DNA from 2 places in the Salinarimonas sp. genome. Region 2 is predicted to be linked to the other one. Evidence: riboswitches for the same ligand, from Rfam matches in the RefSeq annotation. Region 2 holds a riboswitch; the other holds the start of a gene.
The links. Region 2 has a riboswitch for thiamine pyrophosphate ahead of thiB (thiamine ABC transporter substrate binding subunit). Riboswitches for the same ligand answer to the same signal wherever they lie in the genome.

Region 1: linked by a shared signal. The riboswitch ahead of ABL310_RS16830 (hydroxyethylthiazole kinase) and the one ahead of thiB (thiamine ABC transporter substrate binding subunit) in region 2 are both predicted to bind thiamine pyrophosphate.

Annotation. Positions count from the first base shown of each region.
Region 1 covers NZ_CP157794.1:3,635,079-3,643,383, reverse strand. Annotated here, with positions in the region: gene ABL310_RS16855 (hypothetical protein) at 1-164, opposite strand, end outside; gene ABL310_RS16850 (hypothetical protein) at 169-630, opposite strand; gene ABL310_RS16845 (TRAP transporter substrate-binding protein) at 712-1,794, opposite strand; gene thiD (bifunctional hydroxymethylpyrimidine kinase/phosphomethylpyrimidine kinase) at 1,781-2,578, opposite strand; gene thiE (thiamine phosphate synthase) at 2,599-3,261, opposite strand; gene ABL310_RS16830 (hydroxyethylthiazole kinase) at 3,258-4,070, opposite strand; TPP riboswitch at 4,060-4,162, opposite strand; gene ABL310_RS16825 (hypothetical protein) at 4,169-4,672, opposite strand; gene rpe (ribulose-phosphate 3-epimerase) at 4,669-5,346, opposite strand; gene ABL310_RS16815 (hypothetical protein) at 5,431-5,898, opposite strand; gene ABL310_RS16810 (Panacea domain-containing protein) at 5,959-6,432, opposite strand; gene ABL310_RS16805 (hypothetical protein) at 6,563-7,513, opposite strand; gene ABL310_RS16800 (FAD-binding oxidoreductase) at 7,619-8,305, shown strand, end outside.
Region 2 covers NZ_CP157794.1:2,890,015-2,898,319, reverse strand. Annotated here, with positions in the region: gene ABL310_RS13440 (ATP-binding cassette domain-containing protein) at 1-368, opposite strand, end outside; gene ABL310_RS13435 (ABC transporter permease subunit) at 362-1,936, opposite strand; gene thiB (thiamine ABC transporter substrate binding subunit) at 1,950-2,963, opposite strand; TPP riboswitch at 3,035-3,141, opposite strand; gene ABL310_RS13425 (hypothetical protein) at 3,508-3,777, opposite strand; gene ABL310_RS13420 (PAS domain-containing sensor histidine kinase) at 4,049-5,896, shown strand; gene ABL310_RS13415 (peptidoglycan-binding domain-containing protein) at 5,889-6,596, shown strand; gene ABL310_RS13410 (DUF1491 family protein) at 6,636-6,983, shown strand; gene ABL310_RS13405 (PRC-barrel domain-containing protein) at 7,319-8,305, opposite strand, start outside.

The DNA.
Region 1 (8,305 bases), 750 kb from region 2:
ACCGTCTGAGAAAAGGTGTCGTGCGCCATCAGAAGATCGAGGTCGTCCAGCGCGATGCCGATCTCTGCGACGCAATCACGCTCGCTCGCTTCCTCCGGGCCCGACGGAAGCCAAGCGAGATCGAAGCGCAACGATGCGAGCCGGCCGGAAAAATCGAACGCCATCGGCTCACGTCTCGGACGTGCGCGGAGCCGCGGGTTTGCGCTCACGCCAAAGTCTCAGGATCTCCAGCCGGAACGGATCATGCTCCGGCATCGGATAGCCGTGGTAGGTGCCGGCGTCCGGATTCTCCAGTTGCGCTTCCATCGGGAGCCCCGCCTCCGTCACGGCCCAGATCATCGCCGGAAACGTCCCGCCTGCGCCGGGTGTCGCGCTGATCATGCCACGAAGTGCGCCCGACCTCAAAAGTGCGAGGGCTTCGGCACGCCTCACTATGTTTGCGCCGTCGCACAGGGTCTTTCCCCGGCGCGGCTGCGCGGGCGGATCGAGGCCGAAATCGCCAGGATTTCGCTTGTGCTGAGGATTACCGCCATAAGCGATCCGATCCGCCAGGAGCCGCAGCTCTTCAGCTTCTGGCGGCGTTTCGATGACCTTTCGGTTCGGCGAAAATTTGTTTCTTCGCTGCCTCATCGTTCGACGTCGTCGCGATGGTTGCCAATCGCCGCGAGCTTAGCCCGGAATTGCGGATTGACGCCAGCACCACCGATGTCCTCACACCCGCGCCAGCGCCCGCGCCATGTCCGCCTCGAGCCGCGACCAGGGCGCCATGCGCGCCTGCGCCGCGCGGTAGCTCTCGACGATGCGCGCGGCGAGGTCGGAGGTCTCGGCGAGGGCGTCGATCTCGGCGCGGGCGGCCTCTTCCGCCGCGGCGATCACCTCGGCCGGGAAGCCCTCGAGCCGCACGTCCGCCTCGGACAGCATCGCCCGCAGCGCGACCGCGTTGCGGGAATGCGCGTCGGCGAGCGCGAGCGCGTGCTCGGCCTCGGCCGCCTCCGCCACAACCCGGCGCAGGTCCTCCGGCAGGGCAGCGAGGGCCTCGGAATTGACCAGGAGCTCGCTCGCGCCGTTGGGCTTGTTGAAGCCCGGCGCGTAGTAGAGCGGCGCGACCTGGTGGAGGCCAAGCTCGTAGTCCGTGGCAGGGGCCAGGAACTCCACCGCGTCGACCGTGCCGCGCTCGAGTGCCGTGTAGGTCTCGCCCGCCGGGATCGTCACCGGCGTCGCGCCGAGGCGCTCGTAGACCTTGGCGCCGAGCCCGGCGACCCGCACCCGCAGGCCGGCGATGTCGGAGAGGCTCTCGATCGGCGTGCGGAAGAAGCCGCCCATGCACGGGCCGGTATTGCCGGCGAGGAACGGCTTGACGCCGACCTCGCCGTAGAGTTCGTCCCACAGCGCCTGGCCGCCGTCGAGGGAGAGCCAGGCCTGGTGCTCGATGGGGCCGAGCCCGAAGGGTACGGTGGTGAAGAAGGCGGCGGCCGGGATGCGGCCCTGCCAGTAGAGCGCCGCGGTGTGGCCGGCCTCCACCGTGCCGTTCGAGACGGCGTCGAGGACGGAGAAGGCGGGGACGATCTCGCCGGCCGCGAAGAGCTGCACGACGAGCCGGCCGCCGGCCATGGCGTTGATGCGGTCGACGATGCGCTGGGCGGTGACGCCGGGGCCCGCCTGGCCGCGCGGCCAGGAGGTGACGAGCCGCCAGCGGATCGGCGCGTCCTGCGCGCGGACGATCGCCGGCGCGGCCAGCGCGCCGCCGGCGACGCCGAGGAGGGCGCGGCGGCTGAGGGCGTTACCAGAAGGCATGGAAATGATGCACGGGCCCGTGCCCGCTCCCGATCTCGAGGGTGTCGGCCGCGGCGAGGGCGGCGGAGAGGTAGGCCTTGGCTTCGCGGACGGCGTCGGCGAGCGAGGCGCCTTTCGCCAGCTCCGCGGCGATGGCGGAGGACAGCGTGCAGCCGGTGCCGTGGGTGTTGCGGGTCGCGACCCGCGCGGCGGAGAGGCGGGTGACGCCGTGCTCCTCGACCAGGAGATCGACGCTCTCCGGCCCCGACGCGTGCCCGCCCTTGATCAGCACCGCCTTCGGCCCGAGGGCGAGGATGCGCTCGCCCTGGGCGCGCATGGCGTCCTCGTTCTCCGCGACGCCCTCGTCGAGAAGCGCCGCGGCCTCGGGGAGGTTGGGCGTGACGACGACGGCCCGGGGCAGGAGCACGGTCCGCAGCGTGTCGATGGCGTCGTCGGAGAGGAGCTTGTCGCCCGAGGCGGCGACCATCACCGGGTCGAGCACGACCTTGGTCATCCCGTGCCGGGCGACGCCGGCGGCGACGGCCTCGATCACGGCGGGCTTGGACAGCATGCCGATCTTCACCGCGCCGACCTTCAGGTCGGAGAGGACGCTGTCGATCTGCGCGGCGACGAAATCCGGCGGGACGTCGTGGATGCCCTGGACGCCCTTGGTGTTCTGGGCGGTGAGCGCGGTGATCACGCTCGCGCCGTAGACGCCGCGGGCGGAGAAGGTCTTGAGATCGGCCTGGATGCCGGCCCCGCCGCCCGAATCCGAGCCGGCGATGGTGAGCGCGATGGCGGTCATGCGGTCTCCTCGCGTGGTTGTCAGGCGCCGCGGGCGGCCAGCGCCTCGTCGACGAGGCGGCGCAGGCGTCCGGCGGCGGCGGTGGGGTCGTCGGCGCCGAAGATCGCGGAGATCACCGCGATCCCGTCCGCGCCCGCGCCGATCGTCGAGCGGGCGTTCGCCTCGTCGATGCCGGCGATGGCGCCGAGCGGCATGCCCGGTGCGGCGGCGCGGCCCGCGGCGGCGACCTCGGCGAGGCCGGAAAGCCCGATCGGCGGGTCGGGATTGTCCTTCGAGGTCGTGGCGAAGACGCCGCCGATGCAGCCGTAGTCGACGGGCACGTCGGCGAGCGCGCGGGCATGGGCGGGGGTCTTCAGGGTCCAGCCGATGATGGCATCGGGACCGAGCAGGCGGCGCGCGTCGCGCGGGTCCATGTCGGACTGGCCGAGATGGACGCCGTCGGCCTGCGCCGCCAGCGCGACGTCGACGCGGTCGTTGACGAGGAGCGGCACGCCGGTGCCGGCGAGCGTCGTCCTCAGCGCGCGGGCGAGGTCGACGAGCGTGCGGGTGTCGGCCTGCTTCTCGCGCAGCTGGACCAGCGTCGCCCCGCCGGCGACCGCACGGCCGATGAGATCGACGAGGTCGCGCCCGCGGGCGTCGGGAAGGCCGATGATGGCGTAGAGTCGCAGATCGACCTGGTTCACGAGACCCTCGCATGGCTGACGAGATCCGCCTCGCAGAGCGCGTCGAGCGCGTCGAGATAGGCGGCGGGGAAGGAGCCGGGCCCGACGGCGCGGGCGCCGGCGATTTCGCCGGCGACGCCGAGCACGAGGAGCGCGGCGGCGGCGGCGGTGACGCGGTCGGGCTCGAGCGCGGCGAAGGCGGCGACGAGGGCCGATCCGGCACAGCCCATGGCGGTGACGCGCGCCATCAGCGGATGGCCGTTGCCGATGCGCAGGGACCGAACGCCGTCGGTGACGACGTCGGTCGCGCCGGTCAGCGCCACGACGAGGCCGTCGGCGCGGGCGAGGGCGGCGGCGGTCTCGGGCGTCGGCGCGCGGCCGCCGAGCGCTTCGAGCTCGCCCGGGTTGAGGCGCACGATGGCGGGCCCCTGCGCCAGCAGCTCGCGGGCGACGGCGAGGCGCGGCGGGGACGCCTCGACGAAGACCGGGTCGAGCACCAGAGGGCGCCCCGCCTCCCGCGCGGCGGCGACCGCGACGGGTATGCCGGCGCGCCGCTCGGCGTCGAGCGTGCCGAGATTGACGAGGACGGCGTCGGCGCGCCGCGCGAAGTGCCCCGCTTCCTCGGCGGCGATCGTCAGGGAGGGGATCGCGCCGGCGGCGAGCAGCAGGTTCGCCGTGAAGGCCTGCGCGGCCGCGTTGGTGAGCGCGTGCACGCGCGGGCGGCGGGCGCGGGTCTCGGCGAGGAGACGCGCGGCGTCGGCCGCGAGCGCGGCGGTGCGATGATCGAGGATACGCGAGGAAAGCGCGCCAGTGGGCGCCGTGTCGTCCATGTCTCGTTCCCTCCGCCGGCACGACCCGGATCAGGTTCGATGGGTTGGCGCGGATCGCCTCTCAGCCCGTGCGGGCACCCCGTGAGACCAGTGACCGGCTACGTAACGCGCGCCTCGGGCTTCCGCAAGGGGGCGCGCGGCGTCCGTGCGAGGACGAGGGCGGCGGCGAGCGCCGTCGCGAGGAGGGGCCAGGGCAGGAGATAGGGGCGGGCGGTGACCGCGAAGGCGCCGGCGGCGTCGATGGTCAGCCCGAGGAGGCCGTGGACCAGGAAGCCGACGAGCCCCTCCTGCTCCAGCGTCCCGCGCAGGAGGTCGAGATTGCGGTAGAGAGCGAAGACGCCGAAGGTCGCGGCGAGGACGAGCGCGGTCCCGCCGACGGCCGCGAGCGCGGTGCGCGGCAGGGGGCGCGTCACGCGCAGCCGGCGCAGGAGGAGCGCGCCCGCCGCGCCGCCGAGAAGGCCGCCCGCGGCGAACAGCGCGATCACGAGCGTGGTGCGCGGGGAGAAGGCCTCCCCGCGCTCGAGGATGCGCAGGGCGGCGATCGAGCCGCAGGCGAGGGCGAGGAGGAGGCCCCGCGCGAGCGCCGCGGCGAGCGCGCTCACCCGCGCGCCGCCTCCGCGGCGGCGCGGATCGCCGAGATGTTGGCGGCGTAGGCGCCCGGACCGCCCTTGAACGCGGCGGAGCCGGCGACGAGCACGTTCGCGCCCGCCTGCGCCACGAGGGGCGCGGTCTGCGGCGTCACGCCGCCATCGACCTCGATCTCGATCGGCCGGTCGCCGACCATCTGCTTGATCCGCCGCACCTTCTCGACGACGGGGGCGATGAAGGCCTGCCCGCCGAAGCCGGGGTTCACGGTCATGGCGAGGATGAGGTCGACGTCGTCGAGGAGGGGCGCCACCGCTTCCGCCGGCGTGCCGGGATTGAGCGCGACGCCCGCCTTCCTGCCGAGCCCGCGGATCGCCTGCAGCGAGCGATGCACGTGCGGCCCCGCCTCGACATGGACCGTGATCACGTCCGCGCCGGCCTCGGCGAAGGCGGCGAGATAGGGGTCGGCGGGGGCGATCATCAGGTGGACGTCGAACACCTTCGCGGTGGCCGGCCGGATCGCCTTCACCACGACGGGGCCGAAGGTGAGGTTCGGCACGAAGTGCCCGTCCATCACGTCGATGTGGATCCAGTCGCCCCCAGCCTCGGCGACGGCCGACACCTCGGCGCGCAGGGCGCCGAAATCGGCGGAGAGGATGGAGGGGGCGATGCGGAGGGGGAGCGTGCTCATGCGCGCGGCGCTAGCACGCGGGCGGGGCGGGCGCAACGGCGTAACCGCTCCGAGGCGCCGCGACGCTGCACAGCGCGTTCCAGTTCACTCGCCGGCAAGAAGGCTGGCGAGTTCTGCTCGATCCGAGATGCGGCGGATCGTGCCGCGAAACCGGTCCGCCACTCGCAAGCCATCCGACAGCCTGGCGACGGCCAACACGTGCCCCCGAGCGTCCGTGTCGCGCCACCCGCTCACGGTCCTGCGCTTGCGGCAGCCGCATTCGAGCAGCTCGACAGGTTCGGCAGGTCTGCACCAGTAGAGGCGGCCGCGCGCGATCGTGACGAACGTCGTACTCTCGTCGCTCTCGTAGAAGATCCTGATCTGGTTGGCGTAGCGGGTCCCCGTCGCCTTGTTGCGCCGCTGTGTCCAGAAGGCGGCGACCTCGCTCCACGCGCCGGATACGCAGAGTTCGTGCGGCGTGCATTGATAGCCAAGGAGAAGAGAGCCGTCGCGCAGGCATTTCCTTTCCCAGATGCGTCGCTCTCCTAGCCGGATGTAGTAGGCGCCTTCCATACGATGCGCTCGCAAACTCAAATCGCTGCGTTCTGGCTGCTTCGATCGAGGTACACGCGGCTAAGCGGCACTTCGACGCCACTCGTCGGCGTGGACGGCTCGGTTGCGGGCTTCGGCGGCGATGTCGCGCTGGGTGATTCCAATCTCTCGGACCCCCGGCTCATAGCGCGCCGCCCATGCTCCCTTGTCCCAGTGCGAGACCTCGATCAGCTCACCCGGCTCCACGGACCCGAACTGCTCCCAGGTCGCGCGCAGGCTGATCTCGGACGGCGAGCCCGCGCGGATCCGGCGCGCGTCGCGGAAGACGTCGCGGACCGGGTTCGCGCCGAACATCCTCAGCCGGCGGTAGAGGGCCGGGACGACGGGACCGTAATCCCAGGCCTGGAACGCGGTCTCGACGAGCGGTGCGCCATCGTTGCGGAAGGCGTGCTCGACCTGGGCGAGGTAGAGCAGCTTCTGGAGCTCCAGGTTCGACAGGCTCCAGCCGCTCTTCTCGCACAGGTATTTCGCAGCCGAATCCAGCCGGACGCCCATGACGATGTTCCCCGATGATCAGGCGAGGCGCGCGTACGTCGTCTCGTGAACGCTTCTACACCGGACGCGCGCGCCAGGCAATCCTCATTCCGTACGCTCGGAGAAAAACACCTCTCGGTAGGAGCTGCGCCTACCCCCCCACCCCCACCAACCGCCGCGCGATCGGCTTCACGATCTGCGGCATCATGTAGATCGGGAACTGGGCCAGCGCGAAGAACAGGAAGGTCACGTCCGGGGTCTGGGCGCCCAGCGCGGCGACGAGGAGGCCGATGTTGCGCTGGCCGGTGGCGTAGCCGAGCACGAAGCGGTCGCCGGCGGGGACGGCGCGCAGCGCCAGCATCGTCAGGCCGAAGCCGATGGCGGAGAGGGCGAAGACGCCCGCCAGAATGCCGGCGACGAGGCCCGGCGTCGCGATCATGGCGGCGAGCACGCCGTCCATCGCGGCGATGGCGAAGAGGGCGTAGAACACCACCGCCAGCCCGTCGAAGCTCGCCTTGTTGCGCTGGATGCGCGCCCGCCCGAGCGTCGCGCGCAGCGCGATCGCGGCGAGGATCGCCCCGCCGATCAGCCAGGCGAGGCGCTCGACGAGGATGCCGACGTCGAGCGGCACGGCGGCGCCGGCGACGAACTCGACGAGGGGCGGGGCGATCAGCGGCGCGAGCGTGGTCGTCGTGAGCACGACCGCGATCAGCAGGGTGGGGGGCAGGTTCAGCATCATCGCCACCGCCGGCGAGGACAGGATCGGCGGCGAGGCGGCGTAGAGCGCGAGGCCCAGCGCGAGGCCGGGCCCCAGCGCGTCGCGCCCGACGATCGCGAAGATCGCCAGCACGACGAGCGGCGGCGCGATCAGCAGCCAGCCGCCGGCGAACAGGATCGGCGCCGGCCGGCGCACGAGGGCGCGCAGCGCGTCCAGGTCCACCCGCGCGAAGGTCATCGCCAGGAAGGCGAAGATCGTGACCGCCAGCAGCGGGCGCGCCGCGGCGGCGAATTGCGGCAGCGCGAGCCCGACGAAGATCGAGATGGCGAAGCCCTGCGTGCCGTGACGCCCGATGAAGGCCAGGAGGTCGAGGACGGGACGCACGGGGGCTCCTTCGCGAGGCGGTTTCGCGCGTCCGGGCATGGCGGCGCGCGCGCTTTTGCCTTAACCCGGTCCGGCGGACAAGAACACTGGCGAGGTTGCGACGCCATGCGTGCGGATGTGGTGGTGCTGGGTGCGGGTATCGTCGGCGTCTCGATCGCGCTGCACCTGCAGGCGCGCGGCCGGTCGGTCGCGCTCGTCGACCGCCGCGACGCCGGCGAGGAGACGAGCTACGGCAACGCCGGGCTGATCGAGCGCGCCTCGATCGTGCCCTACGCCTTCCCGCGCGACCCGGCGAAGCTGATCCGCTACGGGCTCAACCGCTCCACCGAGGCGCATTACCACCTCGCCTACCTGCCGCAGATCGCCCCCTGGCTCGCCCGCTACTGGCGCAGCTCCTCGAAGCGCGGCCTCGCCGAGGCGACCCGCGCGATGCTACCCTTGATCGAGCTGTGCGTCACAGAGCACGAGATGCTGATCAAGGAGGCGGGCCTCGCGCCGCTGCTCCGCAAGACCGGCTGGATCAAGGGCTTCCGCTCGCAGCGCACCTTCGACAAGGCCATCGTCGAGGCGCGCGCGACGCAGCCCTTCGGCATCCGCTACGACGTGCTCGACCAGGCCGAGGTGCACGCCCGCGAGCCGCATCTCTCCGACGTGATCATCGGCGGCATCCACTGGCTCGACCCGGCGACGGTGCCCGATCCCGGGGCGGTGGCGAAGGGCTACGCGCGGCTCTTCGTCCAGCGCGGCGGGCGCTTCGTCCACGGCGACGCGCGGACGTTCGCCGTGGAGCGC
Region 2 (8,305 bases):
TCCAGCCCGGCGAGGTCGACGGCGCCGAGCGCGTCGCCGACGCGGGCGCGGTCCTCCGGGGCGAGGCGCAGCGAGGGCCGGATGCCGAGGGCGACGTTCTGCGCGGCGGTGAGGTGAGCGAAGAGGTTGTTGTCCTGGAACATCATCGCCACCGGCCGCTCGGCCGGGGCGAGCGGCAGGAGGTCCCGCCCGGCGAAGGAGAGCCGGCCGCGATAGGGTGTCTCGAAGCCGGCGATCATCGAGAGCAGCGTCGTCTTGCCCCCGCCGGAGGGGCCGACGATCGCGAGCATGGAGCCGGCCTCCGCCCGGAGCGTGTAGGCGGCGGCGAAATCCGGATAGGCGAGGCGGCATTCGTCGACGATCAGCATCGGGCGGTCCGCGCGGCGAGCGCCGAGAGCAGGAAGGCGGTGGCGACGAGGATGAGCCCGATCGCCGCCGCCTCGTCGAGGCGATAGCTGCCGAGCCGCTCGTAGAGGAGATAGGGCAGGGTGCGCAGCGCGCCGCCGCCGAACAAGGCCACGATGCCGAAATCGCCGAACGAAAGCGCCGCCGCAAGTGCGAAGGCGCCGGCGAAGGGCCGGCGCAGGGTCGGCCAGTCCACGATCGCGAGCCGGGCGCGGCCCGTGAGCCCGAGCAGCGCGGCGAGGCGGCCGTAGCGCTCCTGCGTCGTGGCGAGCGCGGGGGCGAGGAAGCGGTAGGCGAAGGGGAGGGCGCCGATGGCGTTGACGAGCGGCAGCAGCAGGAAGCCGGCCTGCGTCGGCGAAACGAGGCCGCGCAGGGCCAGGAACAGCCCGGCGGTGAGCGCGAAGGGCGGGATCGCCAGCACGAGCGCCGGCAGGAGGTCGTAGGCCGCCGCGACGCCGGGCCGGCGTCGTGACCGCGCCGCCTGCGCCGCGCCGGCGAGGGCCAGCGCGAGGGCGCAGGCGAGGCCGGCCGAGACGAGGGCGATCGCGACGCTGACGCCGGCGGCGTAGGCGAGGTCGGCGTCGAGCACCCGGGGCAGCGCGGCGGCGCCGGTCAGCGTCGCGGCGAGCAGCGGCGCGAACAGGGCGGCGCCGAGGGCGAGGACGGCGAGATCGAGGCGGCGCAGGCGCGGATCGGCGGCGTCCGGCCGCGCGACGGGAAGGCTTTGCGTCGGCGCGACCGGCGCGCGGGTCACCGCCCAGTGCAGCGAGAGCGTCAGCGACAGGCAGATCGCGAGCTGCAGCCCCGCCAGCACCGCGGCGCGGGCGAAGTCGAGATCGACCTTCAAGGCCTCGAAGATCGCGACCTCGAGCGTCGCCTTGCCGGGCCCGCCGCCGAGCGTCAGCACGATGGCGAAGCTCGTGAAGCAGAGCAGGAAGACGAGCCCCGCGAGGCCGGGCAGCTCGCTCTTCAGGATCGGCCAGTCGAGATGGCGCAGCGTCGCGAGCGGCCCGAAGCCGAGGATCGCCGCGAGCCGCCAATGCTCCGCGGGCACCCGGGCGAGCGCGTCGAGGAAGACCCGCGCCGCCAGCGCCGCGTTGAGGAAGACGTGCGCGATCAGGATTCCCGTCCAGCCGAACGGGTTCGGCCGGGCGCTCGAGCCCAGGGCGTCGAGCCCGGCCGCGAGCCAGCCCGAGCGCCCGTAGACCGCCACGACGCAGAAAACGACGACGATGGCGGGCATGACCGCCGCCGCGCCGAGCCCGGCGAGGACGAGGTCGCGCCCGGGAAAGCGCCGCCGCGCCAGCGCCAGCGCCAGCGCGGCGCCGAAGCCGACGGAGAGCGCCGTCGAGAGGAGCGCCTGCGTCAGCGCGAAGACGAGGACGCGCCGCAGATACGGATCGAGCGCAAAGGCGCCCGCCCGCGTCTCCGCGGCGCCCACGAGCGCTCCGAAGGAGAGCGCCGCCAGCGCGGCGAGCCCGAGCGCGACGAGCGCGCCCGGATGGGGCAGGCGGGGCGTGCGGATGGTCACGGCCGGCCCGCGCTCAGCGCGAGGTCGCCTCGAGCCAGGCGTCGAGGAGCGCCCGGCGCTCGGCGGCGACGCGGGCGGGATCGAACAGGAAGGCCTCGTCGGGCGTGATCAGCCCCTCGAAGCTCTCCGGCAGGCCCGCGTCGGGCATGGCGGCGGGGTACATCCAGTTCCCCTCGGGGATCAGGCTCTGGAAGCCGTCGGAGAGCATGAAGGCGAGGAAGTCGCGCGCGAGCTCCGGCTCGTCGCTGGTGCGGGTCGCCGCCGCGATCTCGACGTGGAGGTAATGCCCCTCCGCGAACTCGGCCGCGTGGTACTTCTCCTCGCCCTCGACCGCGCGGTGATAGGCGGGCGAGGTGGCATAGGAGAGCACCATGTCCGCCTCGCCCTCGAGGAACAGCCCGTAGGCCTCGGACCAGCCGTTCGTAAAGGTGACGACGCGCGGCGACAGCGCCGCCCAAGCCTCCGGAAAGCCGTCGCCGAACACCGCCTCGGACCACAGCAGAAGGCCGAAGCCCGGCGCGCTGGTGCGCGCGTCCTGGAGCACGACGGTCGGCCCGTCGGGATCGGTGAACAGGGCCTCCAGGGTCGCCGGCGGCTCGGAGAGGCGCGTCTCGTCGTAGACGAAGGCGAGATAGCCCCAGTCGAAGGGCAGGAAGACCTCGTCCTCCCAGGCGATCGGCAGGTCGAGCCCGCTCGTGTCGGCCCCGTGCGGGGCGAACAGGCCCAGCGCGCGGGCCTGCTCGGCGAGGTTCATGTCGAGCCCGAGCACGACGTCCGCCGGGCTGTGCTCGCCCTCGAGCCGCAGGCGCCCGAGGAGAGAGCCCGCATCGTCGGCGGTCACCCACTCGAGATTGCAGCCGCAGCGCGCCTCGAATCGGGCCTCGATCGCCTCGCCCGGACCGTAGCGCCCGACGAAGGAGGAATAGGTGTAGACGCGCAGGGTGGGCGCGTCCTGCGCCGCCGCGGGTGTGGCGAAGCCGGCCGCGGCGAGGACGAGGGCGGCGGCGGGAAGGGTGGCGTGCTTCATCGATCGGCTCCGGACCATGGCGAACCCGGAGCGCACGGACGCGGACGAAGAGCGAAGAAGACTTCCGCCGCAAGGCGGTGAGCGCTCATCCCTACGCCGGTACGACCCGGATCAGGTTCGACGGGTTGGCGCGGGCGCGCGCCTCTCAGCCCCCTGCGGAGCACCCCGTGAGACGGCTTACAGTCGTAGACAAGGAGGCCGCTGCGCGCAAGGGGATCGCGCCCGCGGACTGATGCGGAATTGTCACAGGCGGACAGACAGAGGGCATGCGCAATGTCGCGGAGGCGAAAAATGCATCCGCCTCGCTTGCCCTTCAATTAGGCATGCGCTATATTTCAAAACGTGGCGTTGCTGACGCGCAGCGCCGCCAGCCCGGATGCGGGCTCCCTTCTTGGGCGTTTCCTCCCTAGACTCGGGCCGCTTGCGCGGCCCTTTTTTCTGGCCGCGTGCGACGGTTCCGTCTCAGGCGGCAGGGACGCTAACGCAGCAATTTCGAGGAATCAAGACCCAGTTCGGCGGACGATCGCTCCGATTCGACGCCGTTTCAGGGGGAAATACCCCGACGGAGCTCCTGGGCGACTCGCTCGGCGAGCTCGGCCCGCGCCTCCTCGGGGAGCGCCTTCCAGAGCGCGTGCGCACGCTCGAGATCGGCCGGGGCGTCCGCGAGGGTCCGGCCGGCCGTCGCCGGCGATTCGGTCGTCGCGGTCGTCGAGAGCCGCGAATCGGGCGCGTCCACGCGCGGCGGGGCGCCCTCGCGCACCGGCGAGAAGGCGAAGATCACGGCGATGATCGCGCTCGCGCGCAAAAGCGGCATGGTCGCTCTCCCGACGTCCCGTCTCTCTCTCGCAGGCCCGCCGTGAAGAGAGCGTTTCCGCGCGCCCTCGCCGGGGCCCGAGCGCCGCGCATGGTGAACGCTTCGTTCCGGCACGGTCGTTAACCGTGCGTTCGGCATACCGCCGACCGGACCGCGCCGGGAGACGTTCGCCTTAGGTTTCGTTTAAGCGAGCCCTGCGACAGTCGCGGCGAAGAAGACAGGGAGCGGGGCGCGAGCGCCGTCGAGTTCGAGCGTGTCGGGGTCCAACAGCGTGAGAGCGATCGAGGCACGTCTGGCGGATCTCGTGCACGAGTCCGTTCGCGGCGACAGCGTCGAGGCGCAGCGCCACCGGCGCTTCATCGTCACGCGGATGACGATCGGCATCGCCGTCCTGGTCCTCGCGCCGATCTACCTCGCCCTGCGCGGCCCGGTCACGCTCGCGGAATATCTCGCCTTCGGCTTCCTGGCCGCGCCGCTCGCGGCGGGTCTCGTGCTCGCGTTCACCGGCCGGCTCGCCCTCGCGCACGCGATCTCCGCCGCGGCCTTCGCGGGCGTCGTCTGCTGCATCGCCAGCGCGACCGGCGGGCTGCGCTCGACGGCGACGATCTGGCTGATCGCGGTGCCGCTCGAGGCGCTCGTGTCCGGGTCGCGGCGCTCGGCGCTGAGCGCCACCTTCGTCGCCGGCTTCGCCGTCATCGTCCTGGCCCTGCTCGAGGCGCTCGGGATCCAGCCGGCGCAGCAGCCCTGGTCGCCCGAGGTCGCCACGCCGATCTTCGCGCTGTTCGCCATCGCGCATGCGGGCTCCCTGGTGGTCTCGGTCTCCCGGGTTCACGACGCGCAGGCGGACGCCCTGCGCGGGCGCGAGGCGCGCGACCGCTCGCTGCTCCAGGTGATCGACGATCTCGTCGTCTGGCACGACAAGAACGGGCACGTGCTCTCCACCAGCCCCGCCGCCATGAAGCTCCTCGGCGCGCCGTCCGCGGCGCTGGAGGAGCGCGGGTTGTTCTCGCGGGTCCACATCCAGGATCGCCCGGCCTACCTGAAGGCGATCAGCGACGCGGCGACGGGCACCATCGCGGTGACGACGCAGTTCCGCATGCATTACGGCGATGCGCTCGGCGGCGAAGCCGGCCGCGTCGTCTGGATCGAGATGCGCGCCTACCGCATCGCCGCGCGCGGCGAGCGCGCCCGGGTCGTCTCGGTCCTGCGCGACGTCACCGCCCAGAAGGGCCACGAGACGGATCTCGAGCGCGCGCGCGTCGAGGCGGAGCGGGCGGATGCGGGCAAGGCGCGGTTCCTCGCCACGGTCAGCCACGAGCTGCGCACGCCGCTCAACGCCATCATCGGCTTCTCCGAGATCCTCTCCTGCGAGAGCATGGCCGGGGTCGGCCCCGAGCAGCGGCGCGACTACGCGCGGATCATCCACGAATCCGGCCATCACCTGCTCGAGGTGGTCAACTCCCTCCTCGACATGTCGCAGATCGAGACCGGGAATTTCGAGTTCGCGCCGGGACCCTTCGACGTCGCGCCGCTCGTGGAGGGCTGCGTCGACCTGATGCGGCTCAAGGCCGAGGCCGCGGGCGTGGCGCTCGCCTCCGCGGTCGAGCCGGGCCTGCCGGAGATTGTCGCCGACCGGCGCGCCTGCCGGCAGATCCTGATCAACCTCGTCTCCAACGCGGTCAAGTTCACGCCGGCCGGCGGCTCGGTCACGGTCTCGGTGAAGCGCCGCGGCCCCATGCTCGCCATCGTCGTCGCCGATACCGGCATCGGCGTGCCGGAATCGGCCCTCTCCAAGCTCGGCGACCCCTTCTTCCAGGTGCACGCCACCTACGACCGGCCGCACGAGGGCACCGGTCTCGGGCTCTCCGTGGTCCGCGGGCTCGTCGGCCTGCACGGCGGGACGCTCTCCATCGAGAGCGGGCCGGGGGAGGGGATGGTCGTCACCGTCGAGCTGCCCCTCGCCGGGCGCGCGCAGCGGGGCGAGAGCGCCCGCGCGCCGATCGCCATCACCGTCCGCGCGCGGCGGCGCGCGGCCCGTCCCGCGCAGACGGAAGCGGCCGAGCCCGCGCCCGCCGCCGCGGCCGATCTCGTCACCGAGGAGTTCAAGCGCAGTGCCTAACGTCATGGCGGCCCGTTCCGGGCGCGACACCACCCTGTCGAGCGCGCCCGCCCGGCGGCGCGGCCCCGCCAAGCGCCCGAGCCGTCTCGGGCTCCTGGCGGCGAGCGCGCTGCGCCATCCCGGGCGGCTCTTCGCCAGCGCCGTCTTCGCCGCCGGCGCGACCTACATCGTGCTGAACGCGCTCGCCTTCCAGACGGCGCGGCATCCGGCGCCGCTCTTCGCGGAGCCCGGCTCTCGCGGCACGGGCCCCGTCGCCGTCGCGCCCGCACCGGCGCCGCGCGTTCCGCAAGCCGTCCCCGCGCCGGCGCCCACCGTCCCGCCGCCGGTTCCCGACATCGCGCGCGCGCCGCTGCCCCCGGCCCGCGCGCCGATCGCGGGCCTGCCCGCGGTCCCGCCGGCGCCGCCGCCCGCCCCGACACTCGCCGAGGACGTCGACCCGATCGGCGCGCTGCTGCGCGAGGGCACCGCGGAGACCACCGCGTCCGTGACCCCGATCGCGCCCGATCCGCAGGTCGCGCGCGTGCAGGAGGCGCTCCTCGCCCTCGATTACGGGCCGATCACCAGGGACGGGCTCTTCGGCCCCAACACCAGCGCCGCCATCGCCGCGTTCGAGCGCGACGAGGGCCTCGAGGTGACGGGCGGGCTCGAGCCGGCTACCCTGCGCGCGCTCGCCGTGCGCTCGGGCGTCTCCATCGACTGAGCGCGCCGGCGGCGCCGCGTCGAGAACGGGGGACGCCGTTTGCGCCTGACATCCGAGTTCGTGGTCGCGGCCCTGATCCGCCAGGCCGGGATCGAGACCGTGCCCGCCGTGCTGCGCCGTCGCGGGGCGGCGGAGGCGGGCGCGATCTTCGTCAAGGTCGACCGGCTCGACGGGACGGCGGACCTCTACGGCCCGGCCCCCCAGGCGCTCCTCGACGAGGAGGCGACCGGCGAGCGTCTGTTCGCACCGATGATGACGGGCGCGACGCCGCTCGACGTCGAGGAGCGCCTGACGACGGAGATCCGCTTCGATCCCGATCTCTGGCTCGTCGAGATCGAGGACCGGCAGGGCCGCCCCTTCGTTCCGCTCGCGAGAAGCGAGACCTGAGAGCGCGAAGACTTGTCAGCTGTTTCCAACCTTGTCATCCCGGGCCGCGAAGCGGACCCGGGACCCATACGCTCGACATCGGGTCGAGCGCGCATGTCACGCTCGTCGCGCGACGGTCGATGCATCGATGCCGTGCGACGCGGCCTGAAAGCCGCGAAAGCAGCGTCGGCGGGTATGGGTCCCGGGTCGCCGTTCGGCGCTCGGGATGACACAGGTGAGCGCCGTGAGCTCGCCTCGTTATCGACTAAAAGGTGTGTCGCTCTCAGATGAGAGCACGAAGAAAAGCCGGCGGTCCCGAAGGACCGCCGGCCGTCTTCAGCCTGTGGCGAGGAGCCTTACTCCTCGATCACGACGTCGACCTCTTCGCCGGCGCCGAGCTCCTGGGCCTGCGGATAACGGGTCTCGTAATCCTGCATGCCCTCGAGATCGGACTCGGTGACGCCGCGGATCATCAGCTGGTCGCCGCGCAGCGACAGACGCTGCAGCGGAAGCGCGACCTCCTCCTCGGCCATGCCGAGGAAGCCGCCGGCGCCGATCACGACGAGGAACTCGTCGTTGGGCGTGGCGACGACGCGCTCGATGTCGCCGAGCTCCTGGCCACGATAGTTGTAGACCGTCTGGCCCTCGAGCTCGGTGATGGCGACGTTGCGGGTCTGGGCGTTGAGCGCGCCCGTGGCCTCGACCTCGCCTTCCTCGACCAGCATCTGGCGCGCGCGGTCCATGCCGTCACCGGCCTGGGCCTGCTGCTGCTCCTGCTGGGCCTGCATCTGCTGCTGCTGGTCCTGCTGCGCGGTCTGCATGCGCTCGTAGCGGACCGTCGGCTGGCCCTGCTCCTGCATGAACTCGACCTGCGCCTCGCCGGTGCGCTCGAAGGTCACCTCCGGACGGGCGCGGGAGATCGCGACGGCCGCCCGCTGCTGATCCTCCTGGATCTGCACCTCGGCCTGGGACTGCTGCACGGCCACGGCGGCCTGCTGCTGCGGCTGCTCGACCTGCACCTGCGGCTCGCCCTGGCGCACCATGACGTCGGGCTGGCCCTGCGCCACGTCGACCTGCGGCTCGGGCATGCGCACGATGATCTCGGGCTGCGGCTGGTTGATCGTCACCGTCGGCGGGGCCTGACGGACGATGATCTGCGGGTTCTGCTGGCGAACCGTCACCTCGGGCTCGGCCGGGTCGACCAGAACCTGCGGAGTGGGCTGCTCGATGCGCAGGCGCGGCGCCGTGCGCTCGACGACGATCTCGGCGCCCTCGGCCTGGGCCGTCTGCTGCTGGGTGCGCTGACCCTGCATCTGCGTCTCGGTCTCCATGGCCAGCACGAG